DNA from 2 places in the Streptomyces sp. NPDC087440 genome. Region 2 is predicted to be linked to the other one. Evidence: riboswitches for the same ligand, from Rfam matches in the RefSeq annotation. Region 2 holds a riboswitch; the other holds the start of a gene.
The links. A riboswitch is a leader RNA that binds a small molecule or an ion and turns the genes downstream of it on or off. The one in region 2 is predicted to bind cobalamin.
Positions count from the first base shown of each region.

Region 1: linked by a shared signal. The riboswitch ahead of ACIO3O_RS04465 (prenyltransferase/squalene oxidase repeat-containing protein) and the one ahead of cobN (cobaltochelatase subunit CobN) in region 2 are both predicted to bind cobalamin.

Region 1 is NZ_JBIUXN010000001.1:984,481-991,528, reverse strand. It holds gene ACIO3O_RS04480 (SRPBCC family protein) at 1-359, shown strand, start outside; gene ACIO3O_RS04475 (glycosyl hydrolase family 18 protein) at 599-2,134, shown strand; gene ACIO3O_RS04470 (hypothetical protein) at 2,216-3,685, opposite strand; cobalamin riboswitch at 3,794-3,921, opposite strand; cobalamin riboswitch at 3,955-4,096, shown strand; gene ACIO3O_RS04465 (prenyltransferase/squalene oxidase repeat-containing protein) at 4,273-7,048, shown strand, end outside.
Region 2 is NZ_JBIUXN010000013.1:127,857-134,904, reverse strand. It holds gene ACIO3O_RS24805 (PH domain-containing protein) at 1-726, shown strand, start outside; gene cobN (cobaltochelatase subunit CobN) at 813-4,412, opposite strand; cobalamin riboswitch at 4,474-4,611, opposite strand; gene cobG (precorrin-3B synthase) at 4,704-6,008, shown strand; gene ACIO3O_RS24790 (precorrin-8X methylmutase) at 6,071-6,697, shown strand; gene ACIO3O_RS24785 (precorrin-2 C(20)-methyltransferase) at 6,700-7,048, shown strand, end outside.

The sequences.
Region 1 (7,048 bases), on a different contig from region 2:
CCCGGGTCGGCCTCGTCTTCGCCGGGCACAACAGGCGCGGCGCGTTCCGCTGGACCACCCGCTGCACGGTCACCGAGGCCGAGCCGGGGCGGAGTTTCGCCTTCCGGGTGCATGCGATCGGGCTCAGGAACCCCCGGCTGAGCACCCCCATCGCGACCTGGCGGTACCGGTTCGAGGAGGCCAAGGGCGGCGGGACGAAGGTGACCGAGACCTGGACGGACGACCGCCGGTCCTGGCCCGCCTTCGTCGCGAACGCCTTCGACGTGATCGCGACCGGCGGTCACACCTTCGCCGTCTTCCAGGTCCGCAACATCGACCGGACGCTGAAGAACCTCAAGCGGGAGCTGGAGGCGGCGTAGGCCCTGCCCATGCGCAGGCAAACCGGTTCACGGAATGGCAAAACCGTGGAGGAATGGTCCAGTCCGCCGGGCGTACGCCTGCCTGCGGGCGGTCCTCGCGGTGGACACCCGGCACCGAAATTGGTCTAGTCCTGCATTGGTCCAGGCCATTGACCGGCCCCTGACGGCGGGGCTATTCCCTACTCACTGCCGCCGCACCACAGGGAGGCCGGCAGCCGTCCCCCACACCTTGGACCGCCATGAGAAGCAGACGCTCCGTCCGCGCCCTGTTCACCTCCGCCGTCGTCGCCCTGGCCGCCGCGGGCCTCACCGCCACGGGCCTCGGTACCGCTCAGGCCGCCGAACCCAGCACCGCCGCCCCGCTCCCCGCCCGCGTCTTCGCCCCGTACTTCGAGTCCTGGACCGGCGAGAGCCCCGCCGCGCTGGCCGCCCAGTCCGGGGCCAAGCACCTGACCATGGCGTTCCTCCAGACCGCCACCGCCGGGTCCTGCACCGCCCTCTGGAACGGCAATCCCGCCACCCCGATCGCCGCGTCCTCCTTCGGCAGCGACATCAAGGCCATCCAGGCGGCGGGCGGCGACGTCATCCCCTCCTTCGGCGGCTACACGGCCGACACCACCGGCACCGAAATCGCCGACAGCTGCACCGACGTCAACCAGATCGCGGCGGTCTACGAAAAAGTCATCACCACGTACGACGTCTCCCGCCTCGACATGGACATCGAGGTCGACTCGCTGGACAACGCGGCGGGCGTGGACCGCAGGAACAAGGCCATCAAGATCGTCCAGGACTGGGCGGCGGCGAACGGCCGCCAGGTCCAGTTCTCGTACACGCTCCCCACGACCACCAAGGGCCTCGCCGCGAGCGGCCTCGCCGTCCTGAAGAACGCCGTGACCAACGGCGCGCGGGTCGACGTCGCCAACATCATGACGTTCGACTACTACGACAACGCCACGCACAACATGGCCAACGACACCGAGACCGCCGCCCAGGGCCTGTACAACCAGCTCGCCAAGCTCTACCCGGCCAAGACGCCCGCCCAGCTCTGGGGAATGATCGGCGTCACCGAGATGCCGGGCGTCGACGACTTCGGCCCGGCCGAGACCTTCACCCTGGCCAACGCCACCCAGGTCTACAACTGGGCGGTGGCCAAGGGCATCAACACCCTCTCCTTCTGGGCCCTCCAGCGGGACAACGGCAGTTGCCCCGGCGCGCCCGCCGGTGACAGCTGCTCCTCGATCCCCCAGAACACCTGGGACTTCACGCACATCTTCGCGCCGTTCACCAGCGGTACGACGACCCCCGCCGACGACTTCTCGCTGACCGCGACACCCGCCAACGGGTCGGTGACGGCGGGGAGTTCGACCACGTCGACGGTGAAGACCGCCGTGACGAAGGGGCAGGCCAAGACGGTCGCGCTGAGCGTCAGCGGCGCACCCGCGGGCGTCACCGCCACCCTCAGCCCCGCCTCGGTGACCGCGGGCGGCTCCTCGACGCTGACCGTGAACACCACGGCGGCCACCGTCTCGGGCACGTACACCCTCAACATCACCGGCACCAGCCCGTCGGCCCTGCACTCCACGCCGTACGTCCTGACCGTCACCGGCGGCACTCCCCAGTGCACGGCCGCCCCGTGGGCGAAGGCGACGGTCTACACCGGCGGCCAGCAGGTCTCCCACAAGGGCCACACCTGGAAGGCCAAGTGGTGGACGACCGGCGAGGAGCCGGGGACGACCGGGGAGTGGGGGGTGTGGCAGGACCTCGGGGCGTGCTGAACACGCTGACCCCGTAGGTGAGTTGTCCATCTTGAGCGGCACCCGGCGGGCTCCCACCCCGCCGGGTGCCTTCGGCTGCGGTCAGGCGCCCCAGCGCAGGGCGACCGTGTCACCCACCTGGAGCGGGGTGGCGCGGTCGGCGGCGGTGAAGGCGGAGCCGTCGGTGCTGACCTTCCAGGTCTGGGAGCCGCTGTTGGCCTTGCCGTTGAGGGCGGTGACCGGGCCGGACGCGCCGGTGGCCGGGGTCACGGAGGTCACGCAGCCGGCCGGGGCTGCGGCGGTTCCGGCCGCCGTCAGGAGGTCGCCGAGCGTGGCCGTCGTACCGGACGGGGTGAAGGCGACGGAGCAGACCTTGAGGTTGCCCGTACCGTCGTCGACGCTCAGGGCGAGCTTCGTCGGCGTACCGGCGGTGAAGCCGGAGGCGGCCACCCACTGCGGTGCGCCCGCCGTGACCGGGGTCGGCGGGGCGGCGGTGAAGCCGCCGCCCGCGACGGCGCGCAGGCCGTCGATGGAGGCGTACGCCTGCGGGGCGGTGTCGGTCGGGAGGTACTTGAAGCCGCCGCCCGGGTTGAACTGCTGGGAGATCAGGAAGTCGACCGGGGTCTTGCCGAGCGGGGTGCGGAAGTCGCCGGTCTGCGGGTTGATGCCGCAGGCGTTGAGGCCGGAGACGGCCCAGCCGTTGGAGTCGGTGTTGATGCCGTACAGGGAGTTGAAGGCGCCGCTGTTGTTGACCAGTTTCGCCTTGAGGAAGGCCTTGGCCTGGAGGATGTCCGGGTCGGTGTTCGGTACGCCGGACACGCACAGGGCGGCCATCGAGGCGCCGGTCATGTCGATGTCGCCCGGGGAGTTGAGGGCGGTCGGGTCGCCCTCGGCCTTGCTGAAGGTCCAGCCGCCGTCGTTGTGCTGGTTGGCGCGGATACGGGTGACCAGCGCGTCCGTGAGCGCCTGGGGTATGCGCGCACCGCCCGCCTGGGTCTTCGCGCCGCCGAGGGCGAGGGCGGCGAAGACGGTGCCGTTGTAGAGGCTCGGGGTGCCGAAGTAGCCGGGCTGGGCGGTCTGCCAGTGGGCGTAGACGTCGGCGATCAGGTTGCGGGAGGCGGAGACGCGGGCCGGGTCGATGCCCGCCGCGTACGCGTTGAGGGTGCCGCGCTCGTAGTCGGTGACGACGGGGGTCGCGGACGGCCAGCCGGGGGTGGCGAGGAGGTTGCGGTACACGGTGCGGGCGTTCTTGGTGGCGTCACCGCCGGGGGTGACGTCGACGGCAGCCGTACCGGCGGCGGCGAAGGCGCTGAACGCCCACTCGTTGGAGAGCCCCGATCCCGCGTACGAACCGTCCGCCGCCTGAAGGGACTTGAGGTACCCGACACCGTTGGTCTTGGAGGTCCCGATCTGCGCGGGCGTCGCGGTGGCGGACGCCGACCCCACGGTGAGCACGAACGCGCCGAGGGCGGCGAGGGGGACGACGAGGGCGGTACGTCTGCGGGGCGAAGGCGTACGGGAGGTGCCGGATGCGGTGGCGCGCGGGGCGGTGGAGTGTGACGTACGGGACATGGCCGGGCTCCTGGGGTGGGGGACGCCGGTCGGGCACAGCCTCGTAACGGCGCGCGGAACGGCGCCTCGGGGGCTTCGACCGCCGTCCGGATCGCGTGGTACGGCTTCGGGAAATAGGGCCTGCCGCCTGGGCATTCGGGCTCGGGGCAGGCCTTCCGCCGCCCCACACCGCTGCGCGTCAGCCCCGGATTCGCACCGGGTTCCCCCACGTGGCGGGGCAGGACGTTACACGAACTCCACACGTTTCAAGGAACCTTGACGTGCGCACGGCGGCCGTGCTTCACTCCGGCTGCTATTCGCTCAGCCCAGCAGGGGAAGCCGGTCGAATTCCGGCGCTGACCCGCAACCGTAGATCCGTCGCCCTCGCGCGGCGGATGAGCCGGAATGCCTGCCGCTGAGTCATGAACGAGACGCCGTCGCGGACTACGGCGTGGTTCGACCGGCTTCCCCCTGGCGATTCCGTGCCCGGTGCGGCCGCTTTCGCCACGCATGCACCCGCTCGGCCGACACGAGGGGCCGCAGTGGGGACCGCAGAGCAGCAGAGACGTGAACTCGGGTACAGGCATGCCCTGTTGGGGCATCGGCCCGTGACGGGCTTCCTGTCCGCCGTGCTCGCGGCGCTCGTGTTCGTCGTCGGCGGTGCAGCCTTCGTGACCGGCACGTCGTCACCCGCCGCCGCCGACCCGGTCGAGAAGTGCACGGCCACGACCGGCGCGGTCGTCGTGGTCGACTTCCGGCCCTGGAAGGGCAAGGTCGTCCGGGGCTGCGGGGTGGAACTGACGACGGGTTACGACCTGTTGCACGCGGCCGGGTTCAGCACGGCGGGCACCAAGAAGGACGGGCCCGCCTTCGTCTGCCGCCTCGGCCACGGCACCAACGACGCCGGGAAGCAGTACCCGACCCCCGAGCAGGAGCCGTGCGTCGTCACCCCGCAGGCCACCGGCTACTGGTCGTACTGGCACGCCTCCCAGGGGCAGCAGAAGTGGACGTACAGCCAGTGGGGGGCGATGGCCCGCAAGCCGCAGCCCGGTGACGTCGAGGCGTGGGTGTTCGGCGGCACCGACATCGGCGGCACGAAGGGGCAGCCCTCCTTCACCCCCGACGAGGTCCGGGCGAAGGGCGGCGGGACCACTCCCCCGGACCCCGCCGACCCGCCCGCGCCGACCGTTCCGCCCGGCGCGGTGGACCCGGCGAAGGCCGTGACGTGGCTGAAGAGCAGGCTCACCGACGGCGAACGGGTCGTCGAGGAGGGGGCGACGGACCCGAACCCGTGGTTCACGACCGAGATCGCCCTCGCGCTGGCCGCGGTCGACGCCAAGTCGGCGGACCTCGCCAAGGTCACCGCGTTCCTGGTCAAGAACGCCGACGGGTACGCGTATCCGGCGGGCAAGGACCAGGCCCCCGAGACGAACGCCGCCGCCCGCCTCGCGCTCCTCGCGACCGCCACCGGCGGCGACCCGCGCGCCTTCGCCGGGCACGACCTCGCCGGTGACCTGGTGAAACATCTCTGCACAGCGGGTCCGGACTCCGGCACCCCGACGCCCGGCTGCTCCGCCAGGGGCGACTTCCCGAACGCCGGGTACAGCGACGGGCAGGCGCTCGGCGTGCTCGCCGTGCGGCGTGCCGGGCTCACCCCGCCCGCCGACGCGGTGAAGCGGCTCCTGGACGTCCAGTGCGACAACGGCGGCTTCACCAGCGTCCTGATCCTCCCCGGCCAGAACTGCGAGCCGGAGCCGTGGACCACCGGGCAGGTGGTGCTGGCGCTGCACGCGGTCGGCGGCCAGGACCAGGCGCTGGCCAAGGCCCGGTCGTACCTGAAGAAGACCCAGCTGCGCGACGGCGGCTTCCCGGCCGGTACCGGCATGACCGAGGGCAGCCCGTTCTCGACGGTGGTCGCGGCGCAGGCGCTGCGCGCGCTCGGCGACACGGCGTACGCGGACGCGGCGCTGGCCTGGGTGTCGCGGCAGCAACTCACCGACGGGGGGCTGGGGTTCGACGGCGGCACCACCTCCGAGATCTACCCGACCGTGCACGCGGTGTTCGCGGCGCGGGGCACGAGCCTGGAGACGCTGCCCGAGAAGGCCGCCCCGCCGGTGGTCGTACCGCCGGTCGACCCGCCGGCGGGCGAGGGCCCGGACCTGAAGAAGGGCGTGGGCTATCTGACCGCTCCGGCGAACCTGGTGCGCGGCGCGTACTACGCCGCGGACCCGGTCAGCGGGCGGGCCGACTTCGGGCTGACCATCGACGGCGCGTACGCACTCGCCGCGACCGGCCTGGACAACGCGAAGCTGCGCGGGATCGTGGACTTCCTGGACCGGGGCGGCAAGGACGCGGCGGGCCGAACGGTCCACGACTGGACGGCTGTTGGTACGAAGTACGCGGGCGGCGGTTCGATCGGCAAGACGGCGCTGCTCGCCCAGTCGGTGGGCCGCGACCCGCGGGCCTTCGGCGGGCAGGACCTGATCGCGGCGCTGGGCAAGGCGGTGTGCGCGGGGCCGAGCAAGGCACCGGACGCCGGTTGCGCGGCCAAGGGGGCCTACTCGTACGCCCCCTCCGTCTTCTCGCAGTCGCTGGGCATCATGGCGCAGCTGCGGGCGGGCGAGAAGGCGGCGGCACGGGAGCCGATCGCGTACCTGGCGAGCCTCCAGCACGCGTCGGGGGCGTGGCCGAGCCTGGTTCCGGCGACGGGCGACTCGGACGTGGACTCGACGGCGATGGCCGCGATGGCACTGGACCTGGTGGGTGACGCACCGTCAAAGTCCGCTGTCAACAAGGCACTTGGGTGGATCGCCGGGCAGCAGCTCGCAGACGGTGGCTTCCCGGGCGCGGCGGGCAACTCGGTGAACTCGGCGGCACTGGCGGTGCAGGGGCTGTCCCTGGACGCGCCGAAGTACGCGGCGCAGATCGCGAAGGCGCGGAAGTTCCTGGCGGGGCAGCAGAACGCGGACGGCGGGTTCAACGTGGCGAAGGAGGGCCAGAAGGGTTCGGACCTGAGGGCATCCACGCAGGCGGTGGGCGGCACGACCGGCATCTCCTTCGCCCGGCTGGAGCGGGACCTGACGGGCACGAAGCCGCAGCCGCCGGGGCAGACGAACGGCGGGACGTCCACGGGAACGTCGGCGGGCCCGACGGGCGGAGTCACGACCGGTGGTACGGCCTCCACCGGCGGCACCGGCGGCACCGACTCCACCGGCGGCGACTCCGCAGGCACCGCCACGGGCGGCATCGTCACCCCCGGCGAGGCATCCGGCGAGACCGGCGGCATCGTGGACACCAGCGCCGGTACGGACACGGGCTCGCCCGGCGCGGCGGACGCGGGGACCGGCACCACGACCGGCACGACCACCACCGGCACGACCGCCG
Region 2 (7,048 bases):
CGTGAACCCCTGCTGCTGCGCGCCGCCGGTGGTGCGAGCGCGACAGCGGTCGCGGGCGGACTCGGCAGCAGCGAGGAAGCCCACGCGCGGGGTGCGCTGATTCCGCCCGCGCCCCGCCCCGAGGCACTGCGGGTCGCCGTGGGCGCTCTCACCGGCGCTGGCGCTTCCGCTGGCACCGGCACTGGTGCTTCCGTGGGCACCCGCACTGGCGTTTCCCCTGGTACCGGCACCGGTGACAGGGGCGAGCACCCTTTCACCGGGGTACCCCTGACACCGCATCCGAGGGTGGCACTGCGGCGCAGGGTGGTACGGGGGCTGCTGTTCGCGGTGCTGCCGGGCAGCGTGGTGCTCCTTGTGCCGGGGGTGCTGTTCAGTCCCGTACTGCTGCATCTGGCCTGGGTGTACGCGCTCGTCTCGACGGCCGTGACCCTGCTGCTGGCGCGCGACGCGTACCGGAGCCTGGGGCACGCGCTCGCGGGACCGCACCTGCTGGTCCGGTCCGGCACGTTCAGCCGGGACACCCTCGCGCTGGAACGGGAGGCGATCTCCGCGTGGACGCTGACGACCTCGCCGTTCACCCGCAGGGCGGGCCTGGTCACGCTCACCGCCGCCGTGGCGGCGGGTGAACACGGCTACCACGTACGGGACATGGCGCCCGGCGACGCACTGGCGTTGGCGAGTGCGGCACGGCCGGGAATCCTGGAGGAGTTCCTGGAGCCCGCGTGAGCACCGGCACCGGTGCGCCGGATTCGCGGGGACAGGGTGGGGGCGGCCGGAATTCCGGCCGCCCCCACCCGTACACCTACGGACGCTTAGTCCTCGCCCTCCAGGTCGCCCTCGGTCTCCAGGTACGCCTTGCGCAGGGCGTCCAGGATCGCCGGGTCGGGCTTGGCCCACATGCCGCGCGACTCGGCCTCCAGGAGGCGCTCGGCAATGCCGTGCAGCGCCCAGGGGTTGGCCTCCTTGAGGAACTCGCGGTTGGTCGGGTCCAGGACGTACGTCTCGGTGAGCTTGTCGTACATCCAGTCGGCGACCACGCCGGTCGTCGCGTCGTACCCGAAGAGGTAGTCGACGGTGGCGGCGAGCTCGAAGGCGCCCTTGTAGCCGTGGCGGCGCATCGCCTCGATCCACTTGGGGTTCACCACACGGGCACGGAAGACGCGCGAGGTCTCCTCGACGAGGGTGCGCGTGCGCACCGTCTCCGGGCGGGTCGAGTCGCCGATGTACGCCTCGGGGGCCTTGCCCTTGAGCGCGCGCACGGTGGCGACCATGCCGCCGTGGTACTGGAAGTAGTCGTCGGAGTCGGCGATGTCGTGCTCGCGGGTGTCGGTGTTCTTCGCCGCCACCTCGATGCGCTTGTACGCCGTCTCCATCTCCTCGCGGGCCGGGCGGCCGTCGAGCTCGCGGCCGTAGGCGTAACCGCCCCAGACCGTGTAGACCTCGGCGAGGTCGGCGTCGGTGCGCCAGTCGCGGGAGTCAATGAGCTGGAGCAGGCCCGCACCGTACGTGCCGGGGCGGGAGCCGAAGATGCGGGTGGTGGCGCGGCGTTCGTCACCGTGCTCGGCGAGGTCGGCCTGGGTGTGCGCCCGTACGTAGTTGACGTCGGCGGGCTCGTCCAGTGAGGCGGCGAGGCGCACCGCGTCGTCCAGGAGGCCGATGGTGTGCGGGAACGCGTCGCGGAAGAAGCCCGAGATGCGCAGCGTGACGTCGACGCGGGGGCGGCCCAACTCCTCGGCCGGGATGGCCTCCAGGCCGGTGACACGACGCGAGGCGTCGTCCCAGACGGGGCGGATGCCCATCAGTGCGAAGGCCTCGGCGATGTCGTCGCCTGCGGTGCGCATGGCGCTGGTGCCCCAGAGGGACAGGCCGACGGAGGTGGGCCATTCGCCGTTGTCGGCCTTGTAGCGCTGGAGGAGCGAGTCCGCGAGGGCCTGGCCGGTCTCCCAGGCGAGCTTGGAGGGCACGGCCTTGGGGTCGACGGAGTAGAAGTTGCGGCCGGTCGGCAGGACGTTGACGAGGCCGCGCAGCGGGGAGCCCGAGGGGCCCGCCGGGACGAAGCCGCCGTTCAGCGCGTGGACGGCGTGGGTGAGTTCGTCGGTGGTGGCGGCCAGGCGCGGGACGACCTCGCGGGCGGCGAAGTCGAGGATGTCGGCGACGGCCTGCGGGTGGCCGGCAGCGACGGTGGCCACTGCGGAGGGTGCCCAGTCGGCGTCCTCCATCGCCTGGACCAGGCCACGAGCCTGCTCCTCGATCGCGTCGGCGTCGGTGCGCTTGGCCGCCGACTCGTCCAGGCCGAGGGCCTCGCGCAGGCCGGGCAGCGATGCGGTGCCGCCCCAGATCTGGCGGGCCCGCAGGATGGCGAGGACCAGGTTGACGCGGGCTTCGCCTGCGGGGGCGCCGCCCAGGACGTGCAGGCCGTCGCGGATCTGGACGTCCTTGATCTCACAGAGCCAGCCGTCGAGATGCATGATGAAGTCGTCGAAGCCCTCGTCCTCCGGCCGGTTCTCGATGCCGAGGTCGTGGTCCAGCTTCGCAGCCTGGATGAGCGTCCAGATCTGGGCGCGGACGGCCGGGAGCTTCGCCGGGTCCATGGACGCGATCTGTGCGTGTTCGTCCAGGAGTTGTTCCAGGCGGGCGATGTCGCCGTAGCTGTCGGCGCGGGCCATCGGCGGCACCAGGTGGTCGATCAGGGTGGCGTGCACGCGGCGCTTGGCCTGGGTGCCCTCGCCCGGGTCGTTGACCAGGAACGGGTAGATGAGGGGAATGTCGCCGAGGGCGGCGTCGGGGCCGCAGGCGGCGGACAGACCGGCGTTCTTGCCGGGCAGCCACTCCAGGTTGCCGTGCTTGCCGAGGTGGACCATCGCGTCGGCGCCGAAGCCGTTGTCGTCGGCGGACGCGGCGATCCAGCGGTAGGCGGCCAGGTAGTGGTGGGACGGCGGCAGATCGGGGTCGTGGTAGATCGCGATCGGGTTCTCGCCGAAGCCGCGCGGCGGCTGGATGAGGATGAGGAGGTTCCCGAACCGCAGGGCGGCGAGCACGATGTCGCCCTCCGGGTTGGCGGACCGGTCCACGAACATCTCGCCCGGCGCGGGGCCCCAGTGCTGTTCGACGGACTCGCGCAGCTCGGCGGGCAGGGTGGCGAACCAGCGCCGGTAGTCGGCGGCCGGGATGCGCACGGGGTTGCGGGCGAGCTGCTCCTCGGTGAGCCACTCCTGGTCGTGGCCGCCGGCCTCGATCAGGGCGTAGATCAGCTCGTCGCCGTCGCCGGAGACCAGGCCGGGGATCTCCTGCGTACCGAAGTCGTAGCCCTCCTCCTTGAGGCGGCGCAGCAGGGCGACGGCGCTGGCGGGCGTGTCGAGGCCGACCGCGTTGCCGATGCGGGAGTGCTTCGTCGGGTACGCGGACAGGATCAGCGCGAGCTTCTTCTCGGCGTTGGGGATGTGCCGCAGCCGGGCGTGGCGCACGGCGATCCCGGCGACGCGCGCGGCGCGCTCGGTGTCGGCGACGTACGAGGGCAGGCCGTCCTCGTCGATCTCCTTGAAGGAGAACGGGACGGTGATCAGGCGGCCGTCGAACTCCGGTACGGCGATCTGGCTGGCGGCGTCCAGCGGGGACACGCCCTCGTCGTTCTCCTCCCAGTCGGCGCGCGAGCTGGTGAGGCACAGGGCCTGGAGGATCGGGATGTCGAGGCCGGTGAGGGCGCCCGCGTCCCAGGACTCGTCGTCGCCACCGGCGGAGGCGTCGGCGGGGCGGGTGCCACCGGCCGCGAGCACGGTCGTGACGATGGCGTCGGCGGCGCGCAGCTCGTCGATGAGCTCCGGCTCCGGTGTGCGCAGGGACGCGACGTACAGCGGCAGCGGGCGGGCGCCCGCGTCCTCGATCTGTCCGCACAGGGCGTCGATGAAGGCGGTGTTGCCGCTCATGTGGTGGGCGCGGTAGTAGAGCACCGCGACGGTGGGTCCTTCGACGTCCTCGCGGGCGGTGCGCTCCAGGGGGCCCCAGGAGGGCGCCGGTGCCGGTGACTCGAAACCGTGGCCGGTGAGGAGCACGGTGTCGGAGAGGAAGCGGGCGAGCTGCTCCAGGTTGGCGGGTCCGCCGTGCGCCAGGTAGGCGTGCGCCTCGGCGGCGATGCCGACGGGGACGGTGGAGGCGGCCATCAGCTGGGCGTCGGGGGCCTGTTCACCGGTGAGGACGACGACGGGCCTGCCGGTGGCGAGGACCTGGTCGAGGCCCTCCTGCCAGGCGCGGACACCGCCGAGCAGGCGCACGACGACGAGGTCGGTGCCGTCCAGGAGGGCGGGCAGGTCCGCCAGGTCGAGGCGGGAGGGGTTCGCGTAGCGGTAGCGAGTCGGTCCGTCCGAGGAGCGGGCGCTGAGCAGGTCGGTGTCGGACGTCGACAGGAGCAGGATCATGCGGCGTCGGGCCTTCCTCGGGGTGTCCACGCCCCGGGCGGTGTTCGGACTGCTCGAACGAAAGTCGAGAAGCTACGGAAGGGAGTTCCTGACTCGCACGGCCCGGGGGCCGTGCTCACAGTGGCGGGACCGCGCCGGAATCGCACCGGGCTTCCTCCCCTGTCGCCTTTCGGTGGCGACTGCCGCCCTGGGGCGACGCGACGGACCGCATGGCCCGCCACCAGGCATATTAGGCGTACGGGTCAAGCGGGCGGCACCCGGCGGTCGAACAGGAGTCGGCCTTGGGTCGGTATGCTCGCCGCCATGCCCCCACCAGCCTCTTCGCCGTCGGCCCCCGGCGAGAACTCCCCGCGCACCCGTGGTGACGCGTGCCCCGGGTCCCTGCGGCTGCACCGTGCGGACGACGGGGCGCTGGCGCGTGTCCGCCTGCCCGGCGGCATCGTCACGGCGGAGCAGGCGGACGTGCTCGGGGAGTTGGCCGCGGAGCTCGGCGAGGGTGACATTCACCTCACTTCGCGGGGCAACGCGCAACTGCGCGCCCTGCCCGCCGACTGTGGTGGCGAACTGGCGCTGCGGCTCGGCGAGTCGGGCCTGTTGCCGTCCGCCCGGCACGAGCGGGTGCGCAATCTGGTGGCCTCTCCGCTGTCGGGTCTCGACGGCCGGGGGAACGCCGATGTGGGGCCCTGGCTGGCGGAGTTGGACGCGCTGCTGTGCGCGAGCGAGCGGGCCGTCGCCCTGTCCGGCCGCTTCCTGTTCGCGCTGGACGACGGGCGCGGTGACGTGGACGCCCTGGGTGCGGACGTGACGCTCCTCGCGCGGCGTGACGGCGACGTCCTGCTGCGGGTCGGCGGGGCCGCCGATGCGGTACGGGTTCCCGGTGCGCAGGCGGCAGGTGCGGCCCTGGTGGCTGCCGAAACCTTTCTGGACAGTGCTCCGGACGCGGGCACCTGGCGGATCGCCGAGCTGCCCGACGGCCCGGAAGTACTCCTCGCACAGGTGGTACGGAAGCTGGGTGCGCCCCGCACACCGGCCCCCGCCCGGCCCGGCGAGGCAGCGGTGCCCGGCACCGGTGTCGTGACCGGGGGTGCGTCCGGTGCGGCGGCACTGTCGGTGGGGGCGCCTCTGGGGCGTGTCACCGCCGCACAGTGGCGGCTGCTGGCCGACACCGCACGCGGTGCCGGCGACGGCACGCTGCGCCTGACACCGTGGCGCGGCGTCGTCGTGCCGGGCGTCGCCCCCGAGCGGGCGGCCGTGCTGCTCGGTGCGCTGGGCGCGGCCGGGCTGGTCACCGGCCCGGACTCCCCCTGGAGCGGCGTCGGGGCGTGCATCGGCCGCCCGGGCTGCGCGAAGTCGCTGTCCGACGTGCGGGCCCTGGCGGCGGCCGCCGTGGGGGCCGCCCCGGGTCCGGCGGGGGCGCTTCCTGTCTACTGGTCGGGTTGCGCACGCCGGTGCGGGCACCCGCACGGCGACTGGGTCGACGTCGTGGCCACCCCGGACGGACACGAGGTGTCCGTCGTGCACGGTGACTCCCGCACCTCCCCCGTCGCCGTCACGGAACGGGCGCTGCCCGCAGCCGTGACCGCCGCCCGCGCCTGATCCCGTACCCCGAAGACTTCGTTTTCCCGTCCCGCCCGTCCGCAGAAGAGAGCGACAGCACAGTGCACCAGTACGAGAAGGACGGACCGGCGATCTACCGCCAGTCCTTCGCCACGATCCGCGCCGAGGCGGATCTGGCGGGCCTGCCCGCCGACGTCAGCCAGGTCGCGGTCCGCATGATCCACGCCTGCGGCATGGTCGACCTGGTGCGGGACATCGGCTTCAGCCCGAACGTGGTGGCCGACGCCCGCGCCGCACTGCGCGCCGGTGCGCCGATCCTGTGCGACGTGCAGATGGTCGCCAGCGGTGTCACGCGCAAGCGGCTGCCCGCCGACAACGACGTGGTGTGCACCCTGTCGGACCCGTCGGTGCCGGACCTGGCGAAGGAGCTGGGCACGACCCGCAGCGCGGCGGCCATGGAGCTGTGGCGCGACCGCCTGGAGGGCTCCGTCGTCGCCGTCGGCAACGCCCCCACCTCCCTCTTCCGCCTCCTGGAGATGATCGAGGCGGGTGCGCCGCGCCCGGCGGCCGTCATCGGCGTACCGGTCGGATTCGTGGGCGCCGCCGAGTCGAAGGACGCCCTGGCGGCGCACGCGTCGGGTCTTGAGCACCTGATCGTGCGCGGCCGGCGCGGCGGCAGCGCGATCGCCGCCGCCGCCCTCAACGCGATCGCCAGCGAGGAAGAGTAAGCGTGAGCGAGCAGAGTACGGGACGGCTGTACGGCGTCGGGCTCGGCCCCGGCGACCCGTCCCTGATGACGGTGCGGGCCGTCGAGGTCATCGCCGGTGCCGACGTGGTGGCGTACCACAGTGCCCGGCACGGCCGGTCGATCGCCCGGTCCATCGCGGCGAAGCACCTGCGCGAGGACCACATCGAGGAGCCGCTGGTCTACCCCGTCACCACGGAGACCACCGACCACCCGGGCGGCTACCGGGCGGCGATGGAGGAGTTCTACGAACAGGCGGCGGCCCGGCTGGCCGCGCATCTGGAGGCCGGGCGCACCGTCGCGGTGCTCGCGGAGGGCGACCCGCTCTTCTACG